DNA from 2 places in the Halomonas sp. IOP_14 genome. Region 2 is predicted to be linked to the other one. Evidence: predicted binding sites of a transcription regulator. Region 2 holds the regulator's gene; the other holds the start of a gene.
What was found. Region 2 encodes FliA, which starts transcription of late flagellar genes. Its sites were predicted from a motif close to CTAAAGTTNNNNNNNNNNCNGCCGATA; they were not measured.
Positions count from the first base shown of each region.

Region 1: fliD (flagellar filament capping protein FliD) is a predicted target of FliA. The motif match lies at 2,357-2,383, and genes of this name have one in related genera.

Region 1 covers NZ_JAINWD010000043.1:6,086-19,312, forward strand. Annotated here, with positions in the region: gene K7H09_RS20575 (UDP-glucose dehydrogenase family protein) at 1-771, shown strand, start outside; gene fliD (flagellar filament capping protein FliD) at 901-2,262, shown strand; gene fliD (flagellar filament capping protein FliD) at 2,462-3,859, shown strand; partial or broken gene K7H09_RS24650 (flagellin N-terminal helical domain-containing protein) at 4,199-4,528, shown strand; gene K7H09_RS24655 (flagellin) at 4,835-5,854, shown strand; gene K7H09_RS20595 (FkbM family methyltransferase) at 6,100-10,515, shown strand; gene pseB (UDP-N-acetylglucosamine 4,6-dehydratase (inverting)) at 10,518-11,516, shown strand; gene K7H09_RS20605 (pseudaminic acid biosynthesis-associated methylase) at 11,555-12,190, shown strand; gene pseF (pseudaminic acid cytidylyltransferase) at 12,231-12,917, shown strand; partial or broken gene K7H09_RS20615 (sugar nucleotide-binding protein) at 12,918-13,227, shown strand, end outside.
Region 2 covers NZ_JAINWD010000032.1:15,537-35,302, reverse strand. Annotated here, with positions in the region: gene K7H09_RS17945 (methyl-accepting chemotaxis protein) at 1-131, shown strand, start outside; gene K7H09_RS17940 (CheR family methyltransferase) at 128-1,000, shown strand; gene K7H09_RS17935 (protein-glutamate methylesterase/protein-glutamine glutaminase) at 1,092-2,153, shown strand; gene K7H09_RS17930 (methyl-accepting chemotaxis protein) at 2,213-3,916, shown strand; gene cheY (chemotaxis response regulator CheY) at 4,019-4,408, shown strand; gene cheZ (protein phosphatase CheZ) at 4,450-5,145, shown strand; gene flhB (flagellar biosynthesis protein FlhB) at 5,250-6,416, shown strand; gene flhA (flagellar biosynthesis protein FlhA) at 6,413-8,500, shown strand; gene flhF (flagellar biosynthesis protein FlhF) at 8,559-10,742, shown strand; gene K7H09_RS17900 (hypothetical protein) at 10,739-11,311, shown strand; gene K7H09_RS17895 (flagellar protein FlhE) at 11,337-11,768, shown strand; gene K7H09_RS17890 (RNA polymerase sigma factor FliA) at 11,795-12,496, shown strand; gene K7H09_RS17885 (motility protein A) at 12,537-13,358, shown strand; gene K7H09_RS17880 (OmpA/MotB family protein) at 13,364-14,038, shown strand; gene K7H09_RS17875 (sensor domain-containing diguanylate cyclase) at 14,062-16,068, shown strand; gene K7H09_RS17870 (hypothetical protein) at 16,077-16,679, opposite strand; gene K7H09_RS17865 (adenosylcobalamin-dependent ribonucleoside-diphosphate reductase) at 16,876-18,987, shown strand; gene K7H09_RS17860 (hypothetical protein) at 19,045-19,766, shown strand, end outside.

The sequences.
Region 1 (13,227 bases), on a different contig from region 2:
TGCTACGCCCCCTACAATCGCAACCACGAAAAGTTGATGTTTATGAGCGTGCGTGCCGCCGAGCTGACCAAGTACGCTGCCAACGCCATGCTCGCCACTAAAATAAGCTTTATGAACGAGATCGCCAATCTTGCCGAACGGCTTGATGTGGACATTGAAGATGTTCGCCGGGGAATTGGCAGCGACCCACGCATTGGGTACCACTTTATCTACCCTGGCTGTGGCTACGGCGGCTCCTGTTTCCCCAAAGACGTCCAGGCGTTAGAGCGTGCCGCGCGTCAGTTAGGCTATACGCCAGAACTGCTTAGCGCTGTCGAGGCGGTTAATTTGCGCCAGAAACAGACCCTGTTCACAAAACTGCAAGATAACTTAGGCAATCTAAGCGGTAAAACCATTGCCGTATGGGGCTTGGCCTTTAAACCCAGCACAGACGATATGCGCGAAGCGCCAAGCCGCACGTTAATGGAAGCACTCTGGCAAGCGGGTGCTAAGGTGCAAGCCTTTGATCCCGAAGCCATGGCGGAGTGTCGTCGCATTTACGGCGAGCGTGATGATCTCATGCTAGCAGGCGACCGCATTCAGGCCGTGAAAGGCGCTGATGCCTTGGTTATCTGCACCGAGTGGAAAGAGTTTCGCAGTGTCGATTTTGATTGGTTAGCTGATCAGTTAGCAGACAAAGTCGTTATTGATGGGCGTAATTTGTATACCCCAAGTGCCGTTGAAGAGGCGGGGCTGTGGTATATAGGGGTAGGGCGAAAGAGCCACGATTAGCTGGTGAGCGAAAAAAAAGTTTAAGTTTAATTTTAGATGGTCGATAGTTATTAACTACTAGGATGATAAATTTCTTCACGAGCAGAATGAGCAACAGCGTGATGACGTTATAAAAGAGGACGGTAAAGTATGGCTTCCATTACATCGCTCGGCATCGGTTCAGGCTTGGATCTCAACGGTTTATTAGATCAGTTGAAAGAGGCTGAGGAAGAGAAGCTTGTGCCGATTAAGGAGCGCCAGGAAATCCAGCAGACCAAGATTTCCGCCTATGGGCAGCTTCAGAGCGCCCTTTCGCAGTTTCAAACGGCCGCTGATGCGCTGAATGACAGTGCTCTTTACGAAAGTCTCTCCACTAACGTGGGTGGTTCAGCCATTACCGCCGCTGCTGATGCGGAAGCGCAGCCAGGTAGCTATAACGTTACTGTAGATACTCTAGCCACTCGCGGCACACTTGCTTCAGACGGGGTGGCGACATCAGACGAAGCCATCACGGTGGCGGATCAAATACTAACCTTAAGCTTTGCTGATGGCTCCACCAAAGAGATATCAATCACGGCTGATAGTAGCTTAGAGGATATTCGCGATACCATTAACGCCACTGAAGATTCGGGCGTTAATGCCACTATCGTGAATGACGGCAGCAATTTTCGTCTAGCATTAAGTTCTAGCGAAACCGGTGCAGATGCTTCAATTGATAACTTCAGTTTTGACGGTGCTGCCCCTTTTGCTGCAGATACCACCAATACGCTGCAAAGCGGTACTGATGCAGCGCTTACCGTTAACGGCATCGCCATTACCAGCCCCACTAATCAGGTGGAGGGCGCTATTCAGGGTGTAACGCTGAACCTTCAAGAAGAGGGCGAGAGCACTGTTAAAGTAGAGCAAGATACGCTAAAAGTTCGTGAAGCTGTAACGGGTTTCGTGAATGCCTATAACGATCTTAAAGATAAGATTGGTGATCTAACCAGCTTCAACTCCGAAACTGGCGAGGCCGGTGAGCTATTGGGCGATAGCGTTGTACGCACCGTCGAATCGCGCTTGCGTGGCGTGTTGGGTGGGGCTGTTGAGGGGGAGCTCTCCATCCTTAGTGATATCGGTATTTCACAAAAGTACGATGGCGGGCTCGGGTACAGCAAGCTTGAGATTGATCAAGACAAGCTTGATGATGCCATTGCTAATGATCAAGGCGCACTTGCAACCTTCTTCGCAGGCGATACAGATGAAGCGGGTATGGCGGGGCAAATTAATACAGCAGTCGAACAATTGATTAGCCCTAACGGCCGAGTGAAAGGAGCGATTAGCGGGGCGGAAAGTCTCAAAGCATCGCTTGTAGAGCGTTATACCAGCATGGAACAGTCAATTGAGCAAACAATGTCTCGTTACCGTGCCCAGTTTGGTCAGTTGGATGGCATGATTGCGCAAATGAACCAAACCAGCAGCTATCTCACCCAGCAATTTGATGCCCTGGATGCCCAGCTTGGCCGTAACTGATACGGCAACTAGAAATTGACGTATCTGACGCCTGCGCTAAGCAGGCGTTTTTGTTGATAAAAACAAAATAGCCCAGTTAACGAAAGAAAAAGCGCTAAAGTTGCCCTCTGTTTAGTCGATAAGTTAACTATCAAACTTTCTTGCGCAACCGATGCGCGTAATGTTTTTGGTTTAGCCTTTTCACTGAGGAACATCCAGTATGGCGACAATAACCTCTCTTGGCGTTGGCTCGGGACTCGACCTGACCGGCCTGTTGGATCAACTTCAGGACGCGGAGCGTGGCAAGCTTGCCCCCATTACGCTTCAAAAAAAGCAGCAAGAAGCCAAAATTTCTGCCTACGGCCAACTGCAAACCTCTCTCGATGCGTTCCAAGATGCTGTCGCGAAAATCAATGACCCCAAGCTCTACCAAAGCCTTTCTGCCAATGTGCGCGGCGATGGTATTACCGCCACGACAACCGCGAGTGCATTGCCAGGTAGCTACCGAGTAGAAGTCAGTCAGTTGGCAACATCTGGTACGCTTGCTTCAGGGCGTGTAGACGAAAAAGATCAGGCGCTCGATTTACAAGGTGCCACCTCGCTCAAGCTCACCTTTGGCAGTGGCGACTCAGTCGATATCGCTATCGCAGCCGATAGCACGCTAAATAGTATTCGTGACGCAATCAATGCTGATAAAAATTCCGGTGTTAATGCCACTATTATCAATGATGGTGAAGGCTACCGCCTGGCGCTAAGCTCCAAAGCAACCGGTGTTGAAGCCTCTATCGACAGTTTTAGCTTTGTAGATGCAGCCGATGCTGTCGTCACCGGCCCATTCGGTGAAGCAACAGAAGCCGGGGCCAAGCAACAAGGGCAGGATGCGGCGTTAACAGTTAATGGTATAGCGATTAGCAGCGCCAAGAACCAAATTGAAGGCGCCATTCAAGGCGTAACGCTCAACCTTGCTGAGCTCAGTATTGAAGAGGGCGAAACCGCTTCTAGCACGGTCAACATCGAACGCGACACGCTAAAACAGCGCGAAGCGATTAACGGCTTCGTAAAAGCGTTCAATGATTTAAAAGGCACGGTGGGTAAACTAACCGCGTTCGACAGCGAAAGTGGCAGTGCAGCGGTGCTATTAGGCGACAGTGCCGTGCGTACCATTGAGTCACGCTTACGCAGCGCGTTAACCGGGGGTGTGGAAGGAGGCGAGCTATCCACTTTGAGCCAATTGGGGATCACGCTTCAGCGTGACGGAACGTTAAAAACCGATGACGCCAAGCTTAGTGATCTAGTAGCGAACAACCCCCAAGCGCTTAGCGCCTTTTTTGCTGGTGAGGGCACAAAGAGTGGCCTAGCTGGCAAGCTTGAAACATCCATCGGGCAGATGCTTGGTAGCAACGGCGTCATTAAGGGAGCCATCAGCGGTGCTGAAAACCAGGTGAAAAGCCTAGATACTCGCTATGCGCGTATGGAAAAAAGCATTGAAAGCACCATCTCACGCTACCGCAGTCAGTTTAGTCAGTTGGATGTGATGGTTGCGCAAATGAACAGCATGAGCTCTTATCTAACCCAACAATTTGATGCGCTTGATGCCCAGCTAGGGCGTAAAAAGTAGTGTTGCATCGATAACTAGCGTTTGATCACGACAAAAGCAGCGCTTGGCGCTGCTTTTGCTTTGGAACCACAACGAAACTGTATCAAGAAGCGGGTATGTCATTGCGAGCACAGCGAAGCAATCTCAACCTCTCGGGGCCTCCTGGCCCAAGCATGAAAACTCCCACCTTTCAGTTACCTACTTTTACATCTTTTTTTACGACTTCCCCTAAAGATTCCCCTCGCTGCGCCGTTAATTAATATAACGGCACAAACAGTGGCCGAAAAGCGGGCCTTCAAGGCCAGTGTCCAAAGCAAGGAGTATCACACCATGTCAGTGATCAATACCAACATCACGTCGATGATCGGCCAGCAGAACCTGCGTGAATCGCAGAATAGCCTGCAAACCTCTATGGAGCGTTTGAGCTCTGGTCTTCGCATCAACAGTGCTAAAGACGATGCCGCTGGCCAAGCCATTGCCAACCGTTTCAGCGCACAAATCACCGGCCTTGGTCAGGCACAGCGTAACGCCAACGATGGTATCTCCATCGCACAGACCGCTGAAGGTGGTTTGAACCAAGTAAACGACAACTTGCAGCGTGTTCGTGAATTGGCCGTTCAGGCGACAAACGGCACTAATAGCCAGTCTGACCTTGACTCCATTCAGGACGAAATCAACCAACGCCTTTCTGAAATTGATCGCATCTCTGAAGAGACCGATTTCAACGGAACTAAAGTACTATCTAGCGACAACGGTCTGAAAATTCAGGTGGGTGCAGACGACGGCCAAACTATTTCAGTCAACCTGCAACAGATTAGTTCTAGCACCCTAGGCCTGAACGGTTTTAACGTTAACGGCAGTGGTGAAACTCAGAACGAAAAAGCAACAGTAACTGATGTCGTTGCTGCGGGTGGCGTGGCCAGTGGTGGCACGGCAGGCCTTTATAAAGTTACTACTACTCACGACGATGCAACGTTTGACGACGTGCTTGCTACCATGGCAGACGGCAACACAGTGAAAGTATCGGGTGGTGCTGGCTCTGGAACCTATACGTATGATGCGGCTGCAGGTAACTTTACCGTTACTGAAACAGTTGATGGTAGTGGCGGTGCTACTGGTTCAGCCATTGTGGCAGAGGGTGCTAAGCTCACCCCCACTAGCGGTACAACGACAGGCACTTATAAGCTGGCTGGCGATGATGTTGCTGAGTTTGAAATCACCTCAACGGGCGATATCACCTTAAATGGACAGGCTGCTTATATCTCAAGTAACGGCGAGCTTACCAACAACCTGGGTTCTGGTGGTACTGCTGCAACCATCGAAAACCTATTGGATGCAACAGCGACAAATGCTGGTTCTACCTTGTCTGTTGGTAGTTCTGAATACAATGGAGACGGCACTGATTTAACTTACGAGACTACGGTTACTACTGCCGACGTAAAAGCCGCAATGAATGATGCTGGAACAACAGGTACGGTCGCTACTGTTGATCAAGGGCTTGCTACTGGTAGTGTTGCGTTTGGCGCTTCTACGACTACTGCAACTAGCACCTATAAGGATGGCGACGGCGAGTTAACTACAGTCGCTTCATATGTAACCAACTACAACATCAATGCCGATACTGGCGAGGTAACAGTTGCAGGTGGAACGGGTGCAGATAAGTATGAAGCCAACGTGGGCGCAGCGGTTTACGTTAATGATGAGGGTATTACGACTTCTGAAACGACCGCTGGGGATTCTACTGTAGACCCGATGGCGACATTGGATGCTGCATTAGCACAAGTAGATAGCCTTCGTTCTGAGCTGGGTGCCGTACAAAACCGATTCGAGTCTGCCATTACCAACTTGAGCACCAACGAGACTAACCTCTCTGCTGCACGCTCACGTATCGAAGATGCTGACTACGCAACTGAAGTCGCTAACATGACTCGCGCACAGATCCTGCAGCAAGCAGGTACTTCAGTACTGGCCCAGGCCAACCAGCTGCCGCAGAACGTTCTTTCTCTGCTCGGCTAATCTGAAGCCTAAAATAAACGTTGCTTTATTATTAAGCAAAATGAACCGGCCTCTTCGTGGGGCCGGTTTTTGTTTTCAGGTCAGCGCCTTTCACGTAGCATAAAAACCAAGGTGTTAACCTGAGAAATAACGTATAGGAATTCAGCATGGCAAAGAAATTGGCGCCCGCCACCTCGCAAAAACGCAGGCCACGCATATTGTGGGCGAACCCTTACTGCTTACTGGATACATCCAGTGGAGCGAGTATGAGTGTTCGACAAATGCTGACACAGCTGGCGATGCAAGGCTATGAGGTTCAAATCCTAGGGGCAACCATTTTTGATAATCCTAAAGGTGGAAGTCTTTTAAAGGATAAGGCACCAAGTATCGCTGCACACCGCCATAAAATAGTTGATGTTAATGACGGGGTGCTAACCCACCAGCTCTTAGTAACTCAGAATTCATTTCGTACACAGATGATAGCGCATGAAGAAGAAATATGGCTGAATCAGTACTGCTATCTACTGGACAGCTTTAAGCCTGATATTGTCTGGTTTTATGGGGGGCAAACATTAGAACTACTTATTGCTGATGAAGCACGGTTCCGCAGTATTCCTTCTGCTTTCTATTTGGTTAACGGCAATTATATGTCACCTCGTTGGTGCCGCGATGTGGCGCTTGTGCTTACCGACACTGAACAAACAGCGAAGTTATACCAAGAGAAAGTCGGCTTTCTAGCTAAGCCTGTTGGTAAGTTTATTGACCCTGCATGTTTTGTCGCCGAGCATCATCAGCGTAAAAATTTAACGTTTATAAATCCGACTTTTGAGAAAGGAGCCAGTATTTTTGTACAACTGGCCCTTAAGCTAGAAAAAGAGCACCCGGATATTTCACTGGAAGTAGTGGAAGCTCGTGGCGATTGGTCTTCCGTACTAAAAGAAGCGACTCAATTGCTGGGTGAATCACGTGAACAACTTAATAACGTTATAGTTACAAAAAATACTAACGATATGCTGCCCGTATATAAGCGCTCCCGAGTGTTAGTGGCGCCTAGTTTATGGTGGGAAAGCGGTGCGCGAGTGCTGGCAGAGGCCATGCTCAATGGCATACCTGCTATTGTGAGTAACCACGGCGGAAGCGCTGGTTTGGTTGAGAACGGTGGCATTTTGTTAGACTTTCCTGAGCAATGTCATGAAAAACCCTACAAACATATATTGAATGAAGAAGAGCTTCAGCCACTTTATGATGCAGTGGTGAACCTCTTTGACGATGAAGCGCTTTATCAAGATTATGTTGAGAAGGCCTATAAAGTTGGCAAAGAAAAGCACCATATTGATGTCAGCACAGCGCGCTTAGTGCAAGCGCTTACACCTTTGGTAGCGCAAAAAGCGGGTAACAAAGATTTTTCGATTTCGCAGCGTAAAGCGCATATGCATAAGCTTGCTGGTCGAGCTAAAGACCCGGGTTTAAATGTCCCATTCGAGATAGTTTCAGAACCAGTCATACCGTCTTCTATTATGCAAGAAGACCTGAGCGATGCTAATACAGCACCTAGGGCAGAGCATAATGTAGCCGCTATCTCTGTTGCAAACGCTTTAGAAGCGGCAACCAGTAATTTTAGTTGGGAGCTAAAAGGAAAGGTGGTGGTTTTAGATAACCGCGCCAAGTTGATCAAAACGGGAGCTGCAGATAAATTAGCTAAAACAAGTGCTTTTACAATATTAGCGTTTGATCCGGCGAGTGAAGTGAGCAACCCTCAAGCCTATGAAGGCCATGATCATATTCAGCTTTTTCAGCACGCACTTTTGGGAGATGGGCAGCCTAGCAAACTTAACGCCTGCCTGGATGCTGCTTTAAGTAGTACTCTTACCCTATTGCCCCTAGAGTCTTTGCCTGAGCGCCACCGTCAAGGCGCTAACGTATTAACCCAGTTACCGATTAATACTGTCGCGCTAGATAGCATCGAAGGCTTGCCTAGCTTAGATTGGCTGATACTAGATGAATTAAGCAATGTCTCAAGTATACTTGAACATGGAGAGAAAGCGCTTAAAGATGCTCTGTTGATTCAAGCCCGTGTGGCGTTTCAGCCCACTCATAAAAATCAGCCAAGCCTTGCCGAGTTACAGCACTGGGCAAGCTGTAACGGCTTCCGCTTTTATCGATTTAATGATGCTAGCTATCAAAGTCTTTTCCCCGAAAAAAGCGAGGCTCATGAACAGCTTGGTAGTGAGCTGCAAAGTCTAGACGCGCTTTTCTTGCCCTCGCAGGAGCGAATGACACAGTTAGATGATAACCAAAAACAAAAGCTGGTTTTCTTGCTACATACTGTGTTCGATGCCCACGACATGGCCTATCAGGTGATGAGCCAGGTAAGCGAGCTGCAAGCCAAAAACTATTTGCAGTTTGTAGAGGGCGAAATGAGTGCCCCTGTTTCGTCTCCTCAAGCGCTGCATCAGTTAGTAGAAATGGAAGAAGAAAGCTCGGTGCCTGCGCAAAGAGAGGGGCAAAAGCAAATACCTCTTGCAGAGCACCCCACAATACGGAGCTTTACGCAGCGGGCGGCGTCACAAGAGCCGCTGCAGCCTGGCGAAAAGGGCCTCTTTATTGACTGTGGTGGCTATGATGGGTGCTCATCGCTTAAATTCATGATGAATAACCCCGAGTTTGACTGTGTCACCTTCGAGCCAAACCCAACGCTATGGCATTACTATAAAGATGCACCAACCTTTCTGATCAAGAAAGCAGCATATATTCATGATGATGCGGTCAAGTTTACGTTAGACAACTTGGATGAGGATGGCAGCTCGCTGATTAGGAACAAGCGAATTGATTATGCCGGTAGAGTTAAAAATAAGGCGTTTCCTACAATTACCGCGCAGTGTGTTGATATTGCCCGCTTTATCCAGGATTGTGAGCCGCATTACGACCGAATTATCCTAAAGATGGATATCGAAGGTGCAGAGTACGATATACTCGACAGGCTGATTGAGAAAAAGCTTCTTGGCAACATCGATAAGCTTTACTGCGAATTCCATTGGCATAAATGTGGTATCTCCAAAAAACGTCACGATGCGATTGTCCAAGATGTAGAAAAAGAAATGCCAGTACTCGATTGGGATGCTCTCGACTTTAGTATACATAAAAGAGGTAAAGCCTTATACGATGCGCGCAAGATTATCACTACCTACATCAAAGAGTGTGCTAAAAACAACAAGATCGTAACTGAAAAAACAATACCTGTTTTTATTGCTAAATATAGTATCGATAATATTGATGAAAGCCAGCAGTTAGAAAAAAAGTGCATTCAAGAGCCTTCTTATTATGAAGTAAAAAAGAACCACGATATGTTGTATGAAGCAGCCCGAAAGGAATTAACGTCTTTACTGGGTGAACTCCACGGCATGGAGCAGAGTGAGCGCTTCTGGGATATTGTATTGCATTATTTCCTGGCATATAAATTCATGAGTGGTTATGTGTCACGATGGAACAACTCTCTACTGAATAGTACCAAGAACGCGGGAATAGTATTCCAACGCTTTCCTGTTGATACAACAATGCTGTTTGGCACCGAGACATTTGACCTTATCAGCAATGAAGCACCTTTCTTTGATGGTCACATCAAGCTGCCTCTGGCAACAAGGCCGAAAAATAATCATTCAGGCTTACAACGCGATGAAATAGTGGCAAAAGCGGCGAGTCACATCAAAGCCAAAGTACAGCCTTGCCAAGGCAAGTATGCGTTTGACCTGGGGGTGCACAATTTTCCTTACTGGAAAAAACTCTGGAAAGAGGAACAGGATGCAGACCTGATTCAAGTTACCCTACCGCCTATAGCTTCAAGCGGAAAACTGAACGTGACATTCCGCCAAAAAATCGCTGACCTAGATAAAGTATATACTAATACGGAAAAATTCCCTGGCTTCTGGTCATCCTTGGCGCTTTCCTTACCCAAAGAATTCATAGAAGATTTTGCCTGCTATCAAAAAGCTGTAACAACATGTCTGGCCGATACACGGCCTGAATTTATTGCCTCGACATTGCTTTCTACACTACAGGCAAGGCTTGTCGCGGCACTATCAGTTGATCAAGGTATTCCACTTTACCTTCAGCAGCATGGAGGGGCCTATGGTGAGTTCGAAAGCCACTTGGGTGTGGCAATTGAGACAAGGCTTTCAGACAGGTTTTACACATGGGGTTGGACTCACCCGCTCAAAAACACTATTGCAGATAAACCGCACCGCATTGAGTATTTGCGTCCAGAATACGAACGTTATACAAAAAAGGGTGAAGATGTTCTTATTATTGGACCTCATGAGCCTACAGTGCCAGTGCTTTGGAAAGGCACAATAGAAGAGTGGGATAGCGAAGCAAGCATCAGCAGTTATATTGAAAAAGTACCAAATAATGAGCTGGGCAACATTACAATTAGGTTGCGTAGACAGCATGGGCAATCTCAAAATTATGAAAAATGGCTTTTGAGTGCTTTACCTTCTGAGGTAAGGGTTGATTTTCAAGAGAGATCCATTGCACATGCATACGCATGCGCCAAGAAGGTGATTATTTTGACACCATTTAGCACCTCTGCCTGGGAGTGTGAATACCTTGGCATTCCTTTCCAGGTGCTGAACCAGCCAACTGATGAGTTTATGCAGATTCCTTCATTTATATCTGAGACCTACTAATAATGTTTGATCAAGCGAATATTCTCATTACTGGCGGTACTGGTTCTTTCGGCCATACTTTCGTTCCTATGTTATTGGCACGTTATAATCCGAAAAAAGTTATCATTTTTTCACGTGATGAAATGAAACAGTGGGAAATGGCAAAGAAATTTGAAGGCGATCCACGAGTACGCTTCTTCATTGGTGATGTGCGAGATCGTGATCGTCTTTATCGAGCATTAGATGGTGTTGATTATGTTGTTCATGCAGCGGCGACCAAAATTGTTCCTACAGCTGAGTACAACCCGTTCGAGTGTGTCAAGACTAATGTAATTGGTGCCATGAACCTTGTTGACGCTTGTATTGATAAAGGAGTAAAAAAAGTTGTTGCGCTTTCTACGGATAAGGCGAGCAGCCCAATTAACCTATATGGTGCAACGAAGCTAACATCAGATAAGCTGTTTGTTGCAGGCAATCATTATGCGGGGAGTAACCCCACACGCTTCTCGGTTGTGCGCTATGGCAATGTCATGGGGTCGCGTGGCTCGGTGATACCTTTTTTTATGTCACTTCGTGATAAAGGTGTACTGCCAATTACCGATGATCGTATGACACGCTTTATGATTTCACTGGAAGAAGGCGTTGAGCTGGTCTGGCATGCATTTGAGGATATGGAAGGTGGTGAGATCTACGTTAAGAAAATTCCATCCATGAAAGTAACCGATTTAGCAAGAGTAATCGCACCTGAGGCTAAGCAGGAGTTAGTGGGTATTCGTCCGGGTGAAAAACTGCACGAACAGATGATTAGCTCGGAAGATGCCTATTATACTTATGAGTATCCTGAGCACTTTAAGATTTTGCCTCAAATCAATAATTGGGATCAAGATGCGAACCGTATTAAAGATGGTAAAAAAGTTGTAGATGGTTTCGTTTATTCAAGCAACAATAATGCCGAGTGGATGACTGACGGTGAGCTGCAAGCCTGGATTGATTTAAATCTAGGTAAAATTGGAGCTATATAAGTTTTTTCCTTAATGATGGTTTTTAAATAGAGGCTTTTATGTATAAGACTGATCAAGAGAGTTTTTGGGCGGGTCGATTTGGAGATGATTACATTAGTAGGAATTCAAATGAAAAAATTGTTGCCTCAAACACGGCATTTTTTTCAAATGTATTAAATGGCACTAGTGGTATAAAGTCAGTGCTGGAAATTGGTGCTAATATAGGTCTTAATGTTTCAGCAATCAATAATATTATGCCGGGCACATCATTTGATTGTATAGAGATAAATAAGAAGGCAGTAAGTCAGCTCTCTATGTTAAGAGATGAGTTGGGTATAAATTTAAATGTATATAATGAATCTATATTGGACTGGAGTCCAGAGAGAGTATATGATTTGGTATTATTAAAGACTGTTTTGATTCATATAAATCCAGATAATATTGATGCGGTTTATGATAAAATTTATAAGTCGTCGTCTAAATATATTGTATTTGCAGAATATTATAATCCTGTGCCAGTTGAAATCGAATATAGAGGTCACTATGGACGTCTTTTTAAAAGAGACTTTTGTGGTGAGTTTATGAGTAAGTATGAAGGAGAGTTGAAGCTAATTGATTATGGGTTTGTTTACCATAAAGATCCTTTGTTTCCACAGGATGATATTAACTGGTTTCTGATGGAAAAAGTTGTTTAATGTTATTTGTAAAACATTATTGGTTGTTAAGAGGCCTTTTATGAATATAGCGATAATTCCAGCTCGTGGTGGGAGTAAGAGAATACCTCGTAAAAATATTAAGTTTTTCCACGGTCGCCCGATGATTTATTATTCAATAAAGGTGGCTCAAGAATCCAAGTTATTCGACCATATTATTGTGTCAACGGATGATGATGAGATTGCCAATATAGCCGCTTCATATGGTGCTGAAGTACCTTTTAAAAGGCCTAATAATCTTGCTAGCGATACAACACCAACAGTTCCGGTCATGTCCCACGCAGTTCAAGCATGCAATGAGCTGGGATTGCATGCAGACTTCTTTTGCTGCATTTATCCGTGCTCTCCCTTCATTTTAAAAAGTGATTTTGTTGCTGGTTTGGAAGAGATTAAAAAAAAACGTGCTGATTTTGTATATCCTGTTACTGAGTTTTCTCATCCTATACAACGTTCCATGTTCCGTTCTGAAAAAGGAGAAATGGAATTTTTATATCCTGAATATGAGCTAACCAGAACCCAAGATCTACCTGTAACTTATCATGATGCTGGCCAGTTTTATTGGGGTAAAAAGAATGCTTGGTTAGGTATGAAACGGATGCATTCTGAAGGAGTTGGACTAGTTATTCCTAATTGGCGTGTTATCGATATTGATAATTATGATGATTGGAAGCGTGCAGAACTGATGTATGTAAATATAGAGAAGCATTAAATGATAGTTATTAGTAAAAAAATACTAGTTCTAGGTGCTAAAGGACTTTTAGGTAGTGAGTTTTTGAATAATGATTACTTGCCTGGATGGGAAGTGATAAGACATAGCCGATCTGAAGAAATGCAAGCACAAGCGGATATCAGCAGTTTAGAAGAAACGACACAGATGCTGGATGCCCTAAACCCTGATGTAATACTGAATTTTGTTGGACTGACAGATGTTGAATTGTGTGAATCCTTTCCCAATGAAGCTTATGTATGTAATGTTAAAACACTGGAAAATGTAGTGCTTTGGATTAAGAGTGCTAAAA
Region 2 (19,766 bases):
ACAGTCAGGGGGCGCTACGTCCGCCAGCAGTGACAGCGACTAAGCACACTGCTCAGTTGCCTAGCACATCGTCGCCGAATTCGCCCGTTAAACGGCAGGCAGCCTCAGCAGAGGAGTGGGAAGCGTTTTGACCGAACAACGTGAACGGGTGGTAGACGCAGGTCAGTGGACATCGAGCAGTCAGATTGAGCGCGATCTAGTACTGACGGATGCGGATTTTACACGGATTCGCGAGCTGATTTATCAGCGCGCCGGCATTGTGCTGGCTGAGCATAAACGTGAAATGGTCTATAGCCGCCTAGCAAAGCGGCTACGCCACCATGGCATGACGCGCTTTACTGACTACTTGGTGCGCTTGGAGCGTCAGCCAGAAGCCAAGGAGTGGGAGGCGTTTACCAATGCACTGACCACTAACCTCACGGCCTTTTTTCGTGAGGCGCACCATTTTCCGCTGTTGGCTGAGCATATAAAGAACAAACAAGACCCGGTCACTATTTGGTGTTCGGCCGCCTCCACCGGGGAGGAGCCTTACTCGCTGGCAATGACATTGTTAGAAACGTTGGGCGCTAAAGCGTCGCAGGCCAAAGTGATCGCCACCGATATCGATACGGATGCGTTGGCCAGGGCTCGCGCTGGCGTTTATCCCCTGGAACAGGTGCGCAAGATCGATGAGGCACGGGTAAAGCGGTTTTTTCAGAAAGGAACGGGTAACCATGCGGGCTTTGCACGGATTCGCCCAGAAGTATCCGCACTGGTGGAGTTTTTGCCACTGAACCTGCTAGCGCCGCAATGGCCAATTAAAGGCCCTTTTGATGCCGTGTTCTGCCGAAACATCATGATTTATTTTGATAAAGATACTCAATCAAAAATTCTTAAACGCTTTGCACCACTGATGAAGCCCGATGGCTTGCTGTTTGCAGGCCACTCGGAAAACTTCTCGTATATCAGCGACGCATTCAAGCTGCGTGGTCAAACCGTTTATAACCTGGCCAAAAAATGAATAACTATCGTGTCTTTATAATCGCTTTAGGCGCTGTGGCTCCGGCGGTTGCAATAACACATCAGGCGTCTACAGCAAGAGGAGGCGTGCTTTGAGCGCAGCCAAGATCAAAGTGTTGTGTGTCGATGATTCGGCGCTAATTCGCGATTTGTTAACGGAAATTATTAACTCCCAGCCCGATATGGAAGTCGTTGCGGTAGCGCCTGACCCCATTGCCGCCAGGGATTTGATCAAGCAGCACAATCCTGATGTGCTCACCCTTGATGTGGAAATGCCACGTATGGATGGCTTGGATTTTCTTGAGCGTTTGATGCGCCTGCGTCCTATGCCGGTATTGATGGTGTCGTCGCTCACCCAAAGCGGTTCGGAGATTACCCTGCGTGCACTAGAGCTTGGTGCGCTGGATTTTGTCGCCAAGCCGAGTCTGGGCATCCGTAATGGGATGATGGAGTACGCTGACGAGATTGCCGAAAAATTGCGCGCCGCTGCGCGTTCACGGCCTCGTCAGGCGCGGCATAAAAACACTCCGCCACCGGAAGCCCTGAAAGCCCCGTTAGTGTCGAGTGAAAAGCTGATCATTATTGGCGCGTCTACGGGGGGCACTGAGGCGATTCGTGCGGTACTTGAGCCGTTGCCCGCCAACGCCCCGGCGATTTTGATTACCCAGCATATGCCCGGCGGTTTTACCCGTTCGTTTGCGGAGCGCTTAGACCGGCTGTGCCGGATTACGGTGAAAGAGGCCGCCGACGGCGAGCGGATTCTACCTGGGCACGCTTATATCGCCCCAGGGGATCAACACCTTAAGTTAGCGCGTAGCGGTGCCAACTACGTAGCGCGGTTAGATAGCGGCCCACCGGTTAATCGCCACCGCCCCTCGGTAGACGTGCTGTTCCATTCAGCGGCTCAGCATGCGGGCAAGAACTCCATCGGTGTTATTTTAACCGGCATGGGTAAGGACGGTGCGGCAGGGCTGCTAGAGATGCGCCAAGCGGGTGCGCCCACCATTGCCCAGAATGAGCAGACTTGTGTGGTCTTCGGTATGCCCCGTGAAGCTATTGCTGTCGGGGGGGCTGTGGAAGTGGTGGCGTTAGATGACATTCCCTCGCGAATGATGGCGCTGATCGCCGCCTCCGGCCGCGCCCAGCGTGTGTAGTGCAATTCATAAAAAGTTAGTAATCATAAAAACTAAATAAGCTCGCAAGGGAAATCACAATGAACCGTTTACTGCGCAATTTGAGTATTCACGCCGCCGTGGTCACATCGCTTTGCTGCTTTGTCGTGCTGATTTTAATGATTTCGGGCTTGAGTGTGGTGGCCGATCGCAATTCACAAAATAACTTAGCCACGCTAAGCGGTATCAGCGATGCGCAGTTAAATGAGGTTAACCGTGCCGATTCGTTGCTTAACCAAGCCATGTTGGCCATGGAAACTGCCTCCAACTACCTGATGGTAGGACAGACCCAGCAATCCAATGAGCAGGTTGCCGTTGCCGCTGATCGCATTGAGCGTTCTGAACAGCGTTTTGAGCGCTTTGCGGCAAACTCATTTTCACCGCAAGGCGAAGCATTGGCGAACACCCTAATTGAAGATTTTAATACCGTAATGGGGCTAGTTAAACAACAGCACGATACCTTTGAATATATGGACTTAACCAGCTACAACAACCTGCGCGATGAGCTGGTAGAGCCGATAAATAGCTTATCTGAAAGTATGACGGCGTTTGTGGCCTACGGCTTCCAGCGGGTAGATACCATTCGCGCTGACGCGGATGCCCAAGGCAATCTGTTTGCCATGATCAATGCTGGAGCGGTGATTTTTGCCTTACTGATGACCTTGATAATCTACCTAGGTTTACGCCGTACAGTGATTGCGCCGCTAAGAGGCGCCATCCAACGGCTTGATGCGATTGCTGAGGCTGATTTGACCAACCCGCTGCCGGAAGCAGGTAAAAATGAAATTGGCCGTTTGTTTGGTGCTATGGGCACCATGCAGCAAAACCTCACCAATATCGTTGGCCGGGTGCGTGAAGGCAGTAACGAAATTCACCACGGCACCCGTGAGATTGCCAGCGGCAACGCTGATCTCTCCTCACGTACAGAGCAGCAGGCGGCATCGATTCAACAAACCGCGGCCAGCATGGAAGAGATGACCGCGACGGTAAAACAGAACGCCGACAATGCTCGTCAAGCCAGCACCCTGGCAGCAGACGCTTCCACCACGGCTGAGCGCGGTGGACAAGTGGTGGAGCAAGTGGTGCAAACTATGCACGGTATCTCCACCAGCTCGAAAAAAGTCGCCGATATCACCAGCGTTATTGACTCAATTGCTTTTCAAACCAATATTCTGGCTCTCAACGCCTCGGTAGAGGCCGCCCGCGCCGGCGAGCAAGGTCGCGGATTTGCGGTGGTGGCGGGGGAAGTGCGTAATTTGGCCAGCCGCAGTGCGGATGCGGCCAAAGAGATTAAAACTCTGATTGATGCTTCGGTAACACAAATTCAGCAAGGCTCCACTCTGGTCGAGCAGGCCGGTACCACGATGTCGGATGTGGTTACTGCAGTGCGCCGTGTTACCGATATCATGGATGAAATCTCCGCTGCCTCCCAAGAGCAGAGTGACGGTATTGAGCAAGTCAGCCAAGCCGTGGGCCAGATGGATCAAGTCACCCAACAAAATGCCGCGCTGGTACAGCAAGCCTCTGCGGCGGCGGCCTCCCTTGAGGAACAGGCCAACCGGTTGGAGCAAGCCGTAGCCGTGTTTAAGCTGTTAGGTATGCAGGGGGCGTCCCATCAGGCGCTGCCTTCCTCATCGCCAGCAACGGACGTTATGCCTGCGCCTAGGGCCGACCAGCAAGCTCGTCGCCCAGCTCCAGCTCCAGCCTCGCAGCGCAGCGACCACGAAGAGTGGGAGGAATTCTGAAGAACCGTTTTGAAAGAGCCGTTTCAAAGTAGCCGTTTTAAACCCCTGACTGTACTTTTCAGTCGCCCTTGTGCCATATACTGATTGATTAGAGGATGACCCATGGCAGATAAGAATATGAGTTTCCTGGTTGTAGACGACTTTCCCACCATGCGTCGGATCGTACGTAGTCTGCTTAAGGAGTTGGGCTTCACCAACGTGGATGAAGCCGAAGATGGACAAGATGCGCTCAATAAGCTGCGTGCCGGCAAGTTTGAGTTCGTCGTTTCCGATTGGAACATGCCGAACCTTGATGGCCTGGAGATGCTCAAGGAGATCCGTCAGGATGACGCCTTGAAAGACCTTCCTGTGTTGATGGTGACCGCAGAAGCGAAGAAAGAGAACATTATAGCGGCTGCTCAGGCGGGCGCTAACGGCTATGTCGTCAAGCCGTTCACTGCCGCTACCCTCGAAGAAAAGCTCAATAAGATCTTCGACAAACTGGGTATGTGAGCAACTGGGCCTATGTGCTTGGTTAACGAGGAGACAACGTTATGAGCCAGAATGAGCAGTCCGATTCTGCCCAATCGTCCGAACAAGCCGCCGAAGACTTAATTCATCGCATCGGTAAGTTGACGCGCATGCTGCGCGAAAACATGCGTGAACTGGGGCTTGATAAAGAGATTGAGAAGGCGGCCGAAGCCATCCCCGATGCACGCGACCGCTTGCACTATGTCGCCACCATGACGGAGCAGGCAGCAGATCGAGCGCTCAATGCCGTTGACCGTGCGCAGCCGCTGCAGGATCAGTTGTCAGACCGGGCGGAAGCGTTGGATAAACGCTGGGCCGAGTGGTTTGAAGCACCGAAAGAGCTGGATGAGGCGAAAGCGCTCGTTGTCGAGACACGCACTTATCTTAGCGAAGTGCCCGATGTGGTTTCAGCGACTAACAAAGAACTGATGGAAATCATGATGGCTCAGGACTTTCAGGACCTGACCGGCCAAGTGATTAAGAAGATGATGGACGTGATCCATGAGATCGAACATCAGTTGGTGCAAGTGTTGATCGATAACGCGCCGGGCGCCCATGCACGAGAAACGCTGCAGCGCAAGGCCGAGGATCAGTGGAAAAGCGACAGTGCACGGCGTAACGAAGAGCTTTTGAATGGGCCGCAAGTGAAGGATAATGTCCCTGATACAGTCTCTGGGCAAGATCAAGTAGACGACTTATTGGACGAATTAGGCTTCTAAGATGCGTTATTAAACGCCCTCTGGGCACGCAAGTACGCCATTCAGCCGTCCCTATGGACGGCTGAATACGTGATAAGCTTTGCTTCACCTGGCCGGATACCCGTATGGCAGATAACGATAGCGACCAGGAAAAGACCGAAGAGGCCACGCCCAGGCGGAAAGAGAAAGCCCGTGAAGAGGGCCAAGTTGCCCGTTCCCGCGAGTTAAATACGTTTTTACTTTTGCTGGGTGGTGTGATTGGCCTCTATAGCATGGGCAACATGCTCTACGACCAGCTGGGTGCGGTGATGGAGCAAGCTTTCTTGTTTGAGCGCCGCCAGGCAATGGAAAGTACGCCGATGCTGGTCAATGCGCTGGACCTTGGTCAGCGCACGCTATTTGCCATGATGCCGCTGTTTTTACTGTTAGCCATCATTGCATTAGTTGCCCCTGGGCTGATGGGAGGCTGGCTGATATCGGGTAAATCGATGCAGCCCAAGTTTTCCAAGCTAAACCCTATTAAGGGCGTAAAGCGTATCTTCTCCACCCAGGCTCTGATCGAATTGGCAAAAGCGATTGCCAAATCGTTTCTGGTAGGGGGCGTGGCTGCGACGTTTTTGTATTTCAACATCGGCAAATTTATGGCGCTAATGGATCAGCCTATCCAGCAAGCGCTAACCAATGCCTTAAGCATGGCGGCTCAGGCAGCTGGGCTAATGGTGCTGGTGTTGATCGTGGTCATTTTGATCGATGTCCCTTTCCAGCTCTGGGACAATGCTAAGAAGCTGCGCATGAGTCAGGAAGAGATTAAGCGTGAGCACAAAGAGTCCGAAGGCGACCCGCATGTGAAGGCGCGCATTCGCCAGCAGCAGCAGGCCATGGCGCGGGGCAGGATGATGAGCAAAGTACCCGAAGCGGATGTCATCATCACCAACCCTACGCACTACGCGATAGCACTGACTTATCAGGAAGGCAGTATGGGCGCCCCGCGGCTGGTGGCAAAAGGCGCCGACGCAGTGGCTGTACGCATTCGCGAAATCGCTGAAGAGGCAGGCGTGCCTCGCTTGCAGGCAGCACCATTGGCGCGGGCCCTGTATCATCACGTCGATCTAGATGCAGAAGTACCTGCCGAACTGTATACCGCGGTGGCGGAAGTAATGGCCTGGGCCTACCGCCTCAAGCAAGTATCACAACAAGGAGGCGAGGTGCCCCCAACCCCCGATAACCTGCCGGTTCCGCCGGAGATGGAAAGCCCCGGGCATGGCGCCGGTGGTAATGAGGCGCAACCATGAAAGGCTTGAGTCAGCTAGTAGGTCGGCGCGACTGGATGGGTGATGTGCGCATGAAGCTGCTGGTCGGGCCGCTGCTCATCCTCATGATTTTGGGCATGATGATTGTGCCCTTGCCTCCCTTCGCCCTGGATTTACTCTTCACCTTCAACATCGCTCTGGCCATTATGGTGTTATTGGTCAGCATGTTTACGCAGAAGCCGCTGGACTTTGCGGCGTTTCCTGCCGTGTTGCTATTTACTACGCTGCTGCGCCTGTCGCTCAATGTGGCTTCTACCCGTGTGGTGCTGATGGAGGGCCACCAAGGCGGCGCCTCTGCGGGTAAGGTCATTGAAGCGTTCGGGGCGTTTCTGGTCGGCGGTAATTTCGCTGTTGGCCTAGTGGTCTTCCTGATTCTTGTCATCATCAACTTTATGGTTATCACCAAAGGTGCTGGCCGTATTGCCGAAGTGGGTGCGCGCTTTACCCTGGATGCAATGCCTGGTAAGCAGATGGCCATCGATGCCGATCTGAACGCCGGCTTGATCGGCGAAGAAGACGCCAAAAAGCGCCGCGCGGAGGTTTCTCAAGAGGCGGATTTCTTTGGTTCCATGGACGGCGCAAGTAAGTTTGTCCGTGGCGATGCCATTGCCGGTTTGGTGATTATGGTGGTCAATATCATCGGCGGGCTGATGATTGGCATGCTGCAGCACGATATGAGCTTTGGCGCTGCTGGTCAGACCTATATGTTGTTGGCGATTGGTGATGGCCTGGTGGCGCAAATCCCTGCTTTGGTGATCTCCACCGCCGCGGGTGTCACAGTATCCCGGGTCAGCATGGATACGAACGAAGATATTGGCCAGCAAATGCTTAGCCAATTGTTCGTTAATCCTCAGGTACTGATTTTGGCTGCCGTGGTGATGGGCATGCTGGGTATGGTACCTGGCATGCCCAATTTCGTATTTCTATTCTTTACCGCGTTGTTGGCTGGCCTGGCATGGCTGTTAACGCGCCAAAAAGAGAAGGCGTTGGTCAAGGAGGAGATTGCCGCGGCACCGGTGCCTTTACAGGAGACTCCCGAAGCGAGTTGGGAAGATGTGCAACTGGTCGATACGCTTGGCCTGGAAGTGGGCCATCGCTTAATCCCGCTGGTGGACTCGCGTCAAAAAGGCGAGCTGCTCGGGCGCATTAAGAGCGTACGTAAGAAGTTTGCCCAAGAAGTGGGTTTCCTGCCGCCGGTCGTCCATATCCGTGATAATTTGGAGCTGCCGCCGAACGCCTATGTACTCTCCATGAAAGGCGCCGAGATTGGTCGCGCCGAGGCACAACCAGGTAAATGGCTAGCGATTAACCCCGGGCAGGTATCGGGCGAGCTGCAGGGCACCCATACTCAGGATCCCGCTTTTGGCTTGCCCGCTGTCTGGATTGATAGCAACCAGCGTGAGCATGCCCAGGTGTATGGCTACACCGTTGTGGATGCCAGTACCGTCATAGCGACCCACTTGAACCACTTGTTGCACCGTCATTCACCCGAGATGCTGGGCCGTCAGGAAGTACAGAAGTTGCTGGATAAAATGGGCGATGATCAAAAAGCGTTGGTCGAAGAGGTGATCCCCAAAGCTATTTCATTGACGGTACTGCAGCGCATCTTGCAAAACCTGCTTGACGAAGATGTCTCTATCCGCGACATGCGCACTATTCTCGATACCCTGGCCGAGTACGCCACACAGCAAAAAGATCCTAATGAGCTGACGGCGCTGGTGCGAGTCTCGCTGGGGCGCGCCATTGTCCAGCAGTGGTTTGCGGGGCAGGAGACACTCAATGTCATGGGGCTGGATGCTCAACTGGAACAAGTGCTGGTACAGGCCATGAATGGCAACGGCGCCATGGAGCCCGGGTTGGCAGAAACGCTGATGACCCAGGCCCAGCAGGCGCTGGAGCGTCACGAAAGTTCCGGCGAGCCGCCGGTGCTGGTCGTGCAACATTCACTAAGGGCGGTGCTGTCGCGCTTCTTGCGTCGCCGGTTACGCCATATGTCGGTACTGTCCCAGGCTGAAATTCCCGACGATCGCACATTAAGAGTGACCACAGTGGTCGGCGGACGTTAAAGATGGCACGCCGTGATAGGCTAGCGTCGTCCATTTTCAGAACAGGCAAGGGTAAATCATGAGCGTTAGACGTTTCGTGGGAGCCAATAGTCGTGATGTGATGCGCCAAGTGCGTGAAACGCTCGGTGAAGACGCCTTGATTGTCGCAAATCGGCGTACCGAAGGGGGCGTTGAAATTTTAGCGATGGCGGATGAAGCCATCGACCACTTTGAACCCTCACCAGAACCTGCACCACCCGAAACGCCGACAGCACCCCCAGCGCAAGACCCCATGCAGGCGATGAGCGAGCGCTTACTGCGCGAAATGCAGGATATGCGAGCGCTGCTGGCAAACAGCCAGTCAACCCATACTGCTTCACCATCGCCAGCAGCGCCCACCGGAACGGCTGCACGGCTGCGTCAACTGCTATGGAATGTGGGTTTTAGCAGCGAAATTGCCGATGAACTGCTGGCTGGGTTGCCTGCATCGCTAACCAGGTTAGACGGCGATAGCGAAGCCCCACTGCAGTGGCTGCGACAGCAGTTAATGGATCGCCTTTACGTACTCAACGATGAAGCAAGCTTTTTCGACCAAACCGGCATTGTTGCCCTGGTGGGGCCAACGGGGGTAGGTAAAACCACCACCACCGCCAAGCTGGCCGCTCGTTTTGTGATGCGCCACGGCACGCGCCCGGTAGCGCTGGTTACCACCGACAGCTTCCGGATCGGTGCCCATGAGCAGTTGCGCATTTATGCGCGCCTGCTGGATACCCCGATGTACGCCTTGGATGCCGAACAGCCCATCGACGATTTGCTGGGCCGCCTGCAGGGCAAGCAGTGGGTAATTATCGACACCGTAGGCATGAGTCAGCGTGACCAGCGGGTGATAGAGCAGATTGCCCACCTGCAAGGAGGACGCTCGCGGGTACGTTTGGTGCTGCTACTCAATGCTGCCAGCCAACCGGAAACCCTCGAAGAAGTGGTGCTGCGCTACCGTCAGGCCGCGCGGGCGGCGGGCGCAGAGTTAGATGACTGTATTATCACCAAACAGGATGAGGCGGGACGTCTGGCTCCAGTGTTAGATATTATTATGCGTCACGGGATGCGCGTCCTGTTTGGTTCTAATGGTCAGCAGGTGCCCGAAGATATGGCCCTTGCCGCCCCCGATGCGCTAGTGGATCAAGCGCTGAGTACCGCGACTCCTCAGCGTGAACGGGTGCAAAGTGCCGATGCGCCGATGGGAATGCCGCGCTGGTCGCGGGATGTCCTGGGCCAAGGGCGTCGTTTGTCGTCGCTATTGGCGAGGTTGCGCCAACGTGTCACGGGATTTGCGGAATTAGAAGAGATCTGGAACCTAGCTTCGCTGCCTAGTCGTTTGCAGGAAACGCATTTGGATGCATTACTTGCCGGTTATCCAGCGGCAAAGACCACCTTAGGGATGGCGTGGTTTCCGCGGCGCAATGAGCGCGGCTGCGACTGGGCAATGCCGGACATTGGCCTGGACACGGATGGTGCCTGGCTGGCGCTACCCTGGCTGCAGCATCGCCACGCCGCAGGATGGCAGCCACGCTTAGCCGCGCTGTCGGCATCGAGCGGTGTAGCGGTGCACTTACTGCCGCGCTTCCCTGAACCGGATGCACTAGCGTGGCTGGAAGCTGAGCACTTGACCTGGGTCAGCCAAGTGGCCCCCAGTCATCGGTTACGCTTTCACCACGAACGTCAATCTATCCGCCAGCTATTTAGTGACAGTGTGCTAACGCACCATGTGGGCGTGCGTTTTCGTGGCCAATCGGTGCAACTGTGGACTGCCTACGCCGAAGTCGAGGACGCCAGCGGCACGGCTCTACTCGCCTGGTTCGGTGAAGTTCGCGATCCGGAAAGCGCCAAAGTAGTGGCGCGCCGCTACTGGCTTACCCCCGCTCGGCTAGGAGCAGAGGTGCTCTCACTGCTGTTAACCCAGCTGCAAAGCGAAGGCTTGGCCGCCTTGACGCGTCGCGCGTGGCAGCAGTTAAAAGAGGCCGATAGCGGGGATCTAAATGCTGAAGTTCGCCTATTGATGGCCAGCGGTGTGGCATCGGTCGCCGGGCATCTCGATGTTGCTGATGATGAGGAGGCGCAGACGCTGCGTGGCGATCTGCTCAACCTGTTAGGCAACAGCCGTCGCCGCCGCGATACCGGCATGCTTGATGCACTGGTCTACGCCTTTATGGCACGAGATGCGATTCGTCAAATGGGCAGTGTTAGTCGAGAGGGCGTGGTGTGAGCGAACAGGATCAAGCATCGGGTCTACGCAAGTGGGCAAACCTGCAGCGCCAACAGCAGCAAGCTGAGGGTACAGTTGATGTTGCGGCGGCAGAACACGTGCCGGAATCTAAACAGCCTACCTCTCTGTTAACGCCGACAGCTGCAGCGGTGGAAGAGCCAGCAACGGTGGTAGCGCACCAGCCCAAAATTCCGCTTATTGTGGTCGGGCTACCAGGTAGTGGTGCAGCCCAGGTGAACAAGGTTAAAGCAAGATTAGGGCAGTGGTCGACGTTAGGTCGAAGCTGGGCCGGTGATCCTGAGGATTGGGATATTCATATCGTCATGGCCGAAACGGCCGACCTAGCCCAACTTTGCGATCAATACAGCCGTTGGGCACTGTGGATCAGTAGCGATGCCGATACCTTTGCTTCCATGTTCCGTACCTTGCGTCAATTACATGAGCGTGGCGGGCCGCGCCGTTTGCTGGCGCTCCACGAGCCGCATTTGCCGCGTCAAGGGTTGCTCAATAACTTGCGTGAGGCAGCTGATTACTACTTAAATATGGAGCTGTTGGTACTTGCACGATGAGCGCACTCTGCTGAGGAGACCAAGCATGCTAAGCTGGCTATTAAGAGGGAGACTGCTACTGAGCCCAGTACTGCTGACAGGGTGTCTACTAGCAGGGTTAACGGGAAACGCTCAGGCGACACCCGGTAGCTGGAGCAGCCAGATACCAGGTCTGATGGTAGCGATGAGTGATAGGGCAAGTGCTAGTCAAAACGCTACCCCACCCGCTGCTGCTAACAATGTGGAGTCAGCACAGCTCGGGCGTATTCATTGGCAGTTTCAATATCCCCCTGGTGCGTTATTAAACGCTTGGCTGTGCCATCCTGAGCAGTGCGTTGCGTTAGCTGGCATGCGGGGGACTACCACTGCCCTGGCGGGGTTTGCCGCGGATGCGCCGTTGCATTTTCGCTTCGCTTTACGTCCGGGGCAGCGGCCTGTTCGTGTCCAGGGGCTGCAAATGATTGTGAACTATCAGTGAAGGCTGGATAGACGCGAGGCGAGAGGATGTACACAGCACAAGGCAGGATCAAACAGAGTGAGCTGTTGACGCAATACATGCCACTGGTACGACGTCAGGCCTTGACGCTTCAGGTCCGTTTGCCAGCCAGCATTGAGCTCGACGACCTTATTCAAGCCGGGATGGTAGGGCTGCTGGAAGCACTGGGGCGCTTCGATGCCACCCAGGGAGCAACGTTCGCGACGTTTGCCAGTCAGCGTATTCGCGGTGCAATGATGGATGAATTACGTACCCGCGACTGGTTGCCCCGCAGCGTGCGCCGCTCAGCGCGAGCGGTTGACAGTGCCGTTCGTCAATTAGAGCAACAGCTCGGACGGGCACCAGAAGAGAACGAAATCGCCCAACACCTTGAAATGCCGTTGAGTGAGTATCAGCAGCTCCTCAACGACACCAACAGTGGTCAACTGTTGCCGTTTGAAGAGCTGGTGGCCGATGGTGGCGAGCCTAGCAATAATGAATTGGCTAATTCACCGTTCGAGCAGTTGCTAGACGGCCAGCAACGACAAACGTTGATTGAGGCAATTGAAGCGCTGCCAGAGCGTGAAAAGCTGCTAATGGCGCTGTACTACCAAGAAGAACTCAACCTTAAGGAAGTAGGGGCTGTGTTGGGCGTCACGGAGTCACGCGTTTCACAACTGCACAGCCAAGCCGTCAGCCGCTTACGCGCGCGTTTACACGACTCGGCATAACACCTCTTTTTACTCACTTGTGACCGGCAAGGAGCCGTGGATGAACCCTTCGACGCTGATAGGCATATTTGCCAGCATACTACTGTTGGTGAGCGTGCTGTTTTTCACCGCAGAGTCCCCTGAAAGTTTTATCAATTTGCCGGGTTTGGCCATTGTGGTGACCGGTACCCTAGCGGCAACCTTTATCAGCTATCCGCTGAAAGAGGTGCTGCGTGTCGTACGGTTGGTGGGCTTGGTATTCCGGCGCGAAAATACCTATATGCGTGACGATATCCGCGAATTGGTGGATATGTCGCGACTCTGGTTTAAGGGCGATGTACGTGCTGTCGAGCGCGAGTTGGAGCATACCCGAAACCCGTTTTTGCGTACCGGGATCCAACTGGTCATTGCCAACACCAAAGAGGATGAAATTTTTGACATGCTGCGTTGGCGCATTGCCCGTCTTAAAGCGCGTGAGCATGCTGAGGCACAAATATTCCGTACCATGGCCACCTACGCACCCGCATTTGGCATGATCGGCACCCTGGTGGGGCTGGTCAATATGCTGGAAGTCATGGACGCAGGCGACCTGCAGGTGATCGGCCCGCGCATGGCGGTGGCCCTGCTCACCACCTTCTACGGCATTTTACTCGCCAACTTGGTGTTTAAGCCGATTGCGGTGAAACTCGAGCGCCGCACCGAAGAGCGGCTGATTACCATGAACATGGTGCTGGAAGGTATTTCGCTGATTACCAAGCGCCGCCTGCCGTCGTTTATTGAAGAGACCCTCAACTCGTTTGTAGCTAACTATCACGATGAGATCCGTGATAACAGCGTCAAACCAAGGCCTGATTCGTCGGTTAGTGCGGCGGCGAAGGGGTAGGCCAGATGCTTGACCGTGATACGCGCCACGCACTGGAAATGACGCCGTCGCCAGGCGATGGTGACGAGGGTTGGCTAACCAGCTATTTGGATGTGCTGACGCTGCTAATCACGCTCTTTGTGCTGCTGCTTTCACTGACACCGCCGGGAGGCGGTGAGGCGGCTGATACTGCTTTCATGCGCTCGGCTAGCGCTGTATCATCATTGCCGCTGGCGTCTCTAGCCACTGGTATTCAGCCCCGCCATTCAGGGGTTCAGCCGCAGTTTGATGGGCTCGACATCCCCGGTGTCAGTGTTTCGCAAGGGAGTGAAGGGGTCACGTTACGTATTGATACCAGCCTTTTATTTCCCAGCGGTCAAGCTGTACTGACTTCCCGTGGGCAAGAGGTGGTAGAAAGCCTTATCGATGTGCTGACCCGTTTTGACGGTCAGATTTCGGTAGAAGGCCACACCGACAGCGTGCCTATTTCAACGGCCCGCTTCCCCTCTAATTGGGAGCTTTCATCAGCGCGGGCTATCGCTGTGGTGAGGCATTTAGAGCGCCAAGGATTCAATATCTCTCGTATGCGGGCCGTCGGTTATGCCGACACCCAACCCATGGAACCGAACGCAACGGCGGAGGGCCGAGCTGCCAACCGTCGCGTAGAGTTGTTGCTAAGGCAGCAGGTCGAGGGTGAATAGATTGCGAGGCCACGTTTGTGTCCATGTACCACCCGCGGTTGCAGTCGTTTGGAGCTCTGCTGGTTTTAGATGCCGATTGTCGCCGCATTCAAGCCAGTAGCACCAACTTAACCCGCTTGACCGGTATTGAGCGCCCTGAAAATGGGCCGCACACTCTTGCCTATGTGTTAGGAAAACGGCTAAGCCAGCGGGTGCGCCGCGAGTTGCAGGGGCAGCAGAAACTCTCCGGCCCGCTGGTGTTTATTCGTTCCAAGCATAGCAACATGCGTTTTCAGCTCTATGCTTACCGAGCAGGTGGGAAGGTCATCGTCGAGATTGAGCCACTCAACCCCCAAGGTAAGCGCCGCCTGCTTGGCACAGTCAATGAGCGGCTGATGCATTTAGCCGACGCAACCCACCAGGAAGAGCTGCTCGACTGCTTGGTTAACGCTATTCAACAGCTCACCGGCCATGATCGCGTCACCGTGTGCCATTTCGACAGTGATTGGCATGGTTTAATGGTTGCCGAAGCGCTGGGCAACCAGCTGCCCTCGCTGTTGGGTCAGCGCTTCCCCTCAAGCGACTTCCCTGTCGCCTTACGCAAAAGTTACCAACATTACCCCGTTCGGTTAATTGAAGACGTCGATGCGCCGCCTGAAACGCTGACTCCCGCCTACTCGGGAGTGAGCCTTAGCGGCAGCTTTTTACGCGCCCCTGCCCCTGAGCGGCAGCGATATTTAAATCGCCTGGGGGTGCGTGGGTCATTCAGTTTGGCCATGCAGGGGGATACTGGCTTATGGGGTCTAGTGTTTTGCCATTCGCCAGCACCGCACTCGGTTGAACCCCCCGTGCGTGATGCCGTTCGCACCCTCGTGCAAATGGCCACCCAGCGCATGCTGTTGCTACGGGCGCGTCAAGAAGCCCGCTACCTACAACGGGTTCAGGATAGCCTCGTGCTCAGTGCGCGAGCGCGCAGCGAGCCGCAAAGTCCCCAACAGTTACTTCATGAGCAGGCGGCTATCTGGATGAAGCTGTTTCGCGCCCATGGCGTGGTGCTGTGGGTGAATGGTGGCGCTTATCAAGCGGGTGTGACGCCGACTCCAGAAGCGATAAGCCAGTTTGTGCTGCGCCTGGAAAGAACTCATGTACATAGCGGCCCTTGGTGCACGCGCGAAATCGGCAAAGAGACGTTAACCGCTTCGCTAGCCATGCCCGAGCAGTGTGGGGCTCTAGCAGTGCCGCTGCCAATGAGTTCGACCCAGCGCGCCTGGCTGATTTTTTTTCGCCCCGAGCAGGTGGAAACGCTGTATTGGGCGATGCAGCCTACAACCAACCCTAAACCGGCCGTGATATTGGCTCCATCGGTTGCTTGGTCTGAAGAGGTAGTCGGCAGAAGTGAAGCGTGGCTGCGGGTAGAGCGCTTAGCGGCGGTAGACTTGGGGGAAGACCTGACGCTGGCGATTTCTGCCTATGAAATTAGCTCACTGAATATGCACCTGGAGCACGAACGCAAAGCCCTTGCCGAAGCCAACCAGCGTCTTGAGCAATTAGCCCATTTCGATCCTCTAACCAAGGTGTGGAACCGTTACCGCATCGAAGAAGCGATCAATGCAGAGCTGGTGGCTGCCAAGCGCTATGCGGCCGCTTTTGCCTTGCTACTGTTCGATGTGGATAACTTTAAGCAGATCAACGATGCTCACGGCCATAGCGTGGGTGACGATGTGCTGGTGGCCCTGGCGCGCTTAGTGGAAAGCTCGCTGCGTGGCTGCGACCACCTGGGCCGTTGGGGAGGCGAAGAGTTTATTGTGCTGGCGACTCATTCCGATGTTGATGCCGCCACTGGCCTGGCTGAGCGGCTGCGCTCGCTGGTAGAAGAGCTGCGTATAGAGGGCGTTGAGCAAACGGTTACAGTGAGTATCGGTGTCGCCGTTTGGCAGCCGGGTGACAGCTGTAAAACCCTTATCTCCCGGGCTGATGACGCCATGTACCGCGCTAAGCATGGCGGACGCAACCGCGTTGAAATGGCGCTTGAGCCTGTGGTGCTGATTTAAGCAAACCTTTAGGTGCCACTACCTTCACACTGGGTGAGCATCCGGTTGATCGCCGCATCGGCGCCTTTTAGGCTAAAGGTCATATACCACGGCTCGCGCTCGTCCTGGTCGAAGCCGAGAAATAGCTGCTCCCCCTGGCGCATGTCGGCCATCAGTGATGCCAAGTCACTTAAATAAAAGTGAGCATAAAACCCGTCATCGCCGCGCTCAGTGATAAATTCCGCCATGGTGTCGATAACGGGCCGCTCATCGATGCGCAGCCGAGTGGGCACCAGGTTTACTGTACGGCTCTCTCCCTGCTGCTGCTCAAGGGTGACGCGCATCTCCAGCCAGGGTAAATCGCAAACGCCCGAGGTGGCATTCAAGCTCAGCGTCGCATCCGAGTAGCTGTGGGTTTCTACCGCCCGATAGTGGCGTTCGCCCCCCAGTGAGAGCGTCATTGACTGCCAATGGTCGTGGGTGGCCACATCGTCGGTATTGAAGGTGGTCGCGTTAGTGACGGGCGTAGCGACCATCCACATGGTCGCTATCGCCACAACGGTAAACGTGAGCGTGCAAAGATACTGGGATGGAGAGCGCAGGAAGTGAGTTGCGGACATGATCAAAGCCATTTAACCCAAAACCCCAGTCTATATCGTGTTTGGGATTGGCAAAACAGTAACGCGCTGATTTTCCTATATATGGTAGAAAAAATTAAAAAAAGTGCCTCATATGGTGGGAGGTCACGTCTATACTTCACTCCGATGCTACGTATAATCGCCCTATTTGAGCGCTATAATTCACCCCGCTGTGAAGGAGTTTTGCGACATGAGCACCGCTGCCAAGGCTATGAAGACCTCTAATGATGTCCCGATGCAGGCCCCCTCGCGGGAAATCTGGGACGCCAAATACCGTCTCAAGGATCGTCATAGTCAGCCCGTGGATCAAGACGTCGGTGCTACGTTTGAACGTGTTGCTCGCGCCCTGGCTGCGGTGGAAGGTGATAAGGCGGAAGAGTGGCTGCCGAAGTTCCGCTGGGCGCTGGAAAATGGCGCCATACCTGCCGGTCGTATTCTCTCCAACGCGGGGGCTGAGGCCTACAAGCCTGCGGTGAGCCTGATTAACTGCACTGTCTCCCGCACCATTCGTGACTCCATGCGCGATATCCTCGACTCAGTGGTCGATGCGGGTATGACGCTGAAATCCGGGGCGGGTATCGGCTACGACTTCTCGACGCTGCGTCATAAGGGCGCGTTCGTATTCGGCGCTGGCGCGGGCACCAACGGCCCACTGGCGTTTATGGATATCTACGACAAGATGTGCTTCACCGTCGCCTCTGCTGGTGGTCGGCGTGGTGCCCAGATGGGCACCTTTGACGTGGGGCATCCGGACGTACGTGAGTTTATTCAGGCCAAGCGCGAAGCGGGGCGCCTACGACAGTTTAACCTCAGCTTGCTGATCACCGACGAATTTATGGAAGCGGTCAAGAACAATGCTGACTGGCCGCTGGCTTTTCCGCTGCACCCCGGTGAGAAAGAGGATGTCAAAGCGGAAGACCTGATCTACCGCGACTGGCCGGTGGTTGAAGAGGGCTACACGGTCGATGCCGAAGGCCGCGTCGCCTGCCGCATTGTTGAAGTGATTAAAGCGCGCGAGTTGTGGGACACCATCATGTCCTCCACCTACGACTACGCCGAGCCCGGCTTTATCCTGATCGACCAAGTTAATCGGATGAACAACAACTGGTTCTGCGAAGATATCCGTGCGACGAATCCCTGTGGCGAACAACCCTTGCCGCCAGAAGGCGCCTGCCTGCTGGGTTCTGTCAACCTAACCAAGTTTGTGATCGACCCCTTTGGCGCCGAGCCGCGCTTTGATTGGGAACGCTATCGCAAAGTGGTGGCGATCTTCACCCGTATGCTCGACAACGTGGTGGAAATTGCTGGTCTACCGCTGCCCCAGCAGCAGCGTGAGATTGAAGCCAAGCGTCGCCACGGCATGGGTTTTCTAGGCTTAGGGTCGACGCTTACTATGTTAAAGATTCCCTACGGCTCTAAGCAGTCACTGGTATTCACCGATGAAGTCAGCCGTCATTTAGCCATTGAGGGCTGGAAACAGGCGCTGGAGCTTTCTCAAGAGAAGGGCATGGCGCCGGTGCTCGAACAGGAGCACACCATTACCCCCAAAATGCTGCGTGAGCGGCCACAGTTGGCTAAAGATGGCTACGAAGTGAGTGATCAAGTGCCAGGGCGCATTCTGCACGCCCGTTACAGCCAATATATGGCCCAAGTGGCCGAGCATGAGCCGGAGTTGGTGGCGCAACTGGCCGAGCACGGCGCGCGCTTTACCCACCACAGCTCGATCGCGCCGACCGGCACGATCAGCCTGTCGATGGGTAACAACGCCTCCAACGGTATCGAACCCTCCTTCTCGCATCGCTATTTCCGCAATATTATTCAGTCGGGCAAGAAGACCAAAGAGCAGGTCGAAGTCGTCTCCTTTGAGCTGGCCGCCTACCGTCACTTTATTGCATCTGATGCGGTGGACAGCGACCTGCCTGACTACTTCGTTACCGCCGATGCGATATCTCCCGAACAGCACGTTGCCGTTCAAGCCGCCGCCCAGCACTGGGTGGATTCAGCGATCTCGAAAACGGTCAATGTGCCTACCGAGTTCCCCTTTGAACAGTTCCAGAACCTCTATTTGCAGGCTTATGAAAGCCGCTTAAAAGGCTGCACTACTTTTCGCTTTAATCCCGAAGCTTTCCAGGGCGTGCTCGTGCGGGAAGATGATCTTAAAAACACGACCTACGTATTCGAACTGGAAAACGGTGAAACCCTCGAACTAGCCGGGGATGAGAAGGTGATTTACGACGGTGAAGAGCATAACGCTGCCAACCTCTTTGATGGCTTAAAAGAAGGCACCTACGGCAAATGGTGATGCTGCGTTAAGCGCCACCTGTTTAAAAACGCACACCTTTGCTAAGTGGAGAACACCATGGCTGTAGAAATTACTTCAAAAATTGTGGGTTACCGTATCAAGCAGCAGGAGCAGGCCGTTCCCGTTCCTGAGCTACAAGATGAAGATCCGCTAACGGTGCGTATACCTTCCCGTCCGGAAGGCACGTTGGAAGCCGTGTCTGAAAAGATTTCATACGTAGGCGCGGAAGGGCGCAAAAAAGTCTATTTGCTGGTGTCGTTTATGCCAGTGGAAGGCGTGATTGGCAGTAAGCGCGTGGTGATTGAGCGCCCGGTGGAGTTCTTTTTTCCGTCAGGGCAGCTCTCCAGCGAGCACCAGTGGATCACCGCGACCATGCGCAGCCTTTCGCTGGCGGCCCGTGGTGGTTACGTCACACAAGCGGTGGCGGATCTGCGCAAAGTGGCCTGGGACAAAGGCTTGGTGCGCTGTGGCATGAACCGCTGGAACAAGCCAATGTTCCACGATTCGGAAGTGGCGGCGATTGCCTGGTCGATTCAGCAGATTCTTTATCGCCGCGGTTTTCTAGATCGGGATGGCAACCAGGTGCCGGTTGAAAAGCTGGTAGAGCGTTATGCTCATCGTATGGCTCACGGCCACGCTTGGCAGCCCGGTGCTGAAGACGAAGCTAATGATGCACCCATTGAAACAGGCGCGGTGGAGTCGATTGGCGGTGATAAGGCAACGAAGGGAAAAAAGCCTGAAGGCAGTGGCCCAGCCATAGTGGGTAACTGCCCCGAGTG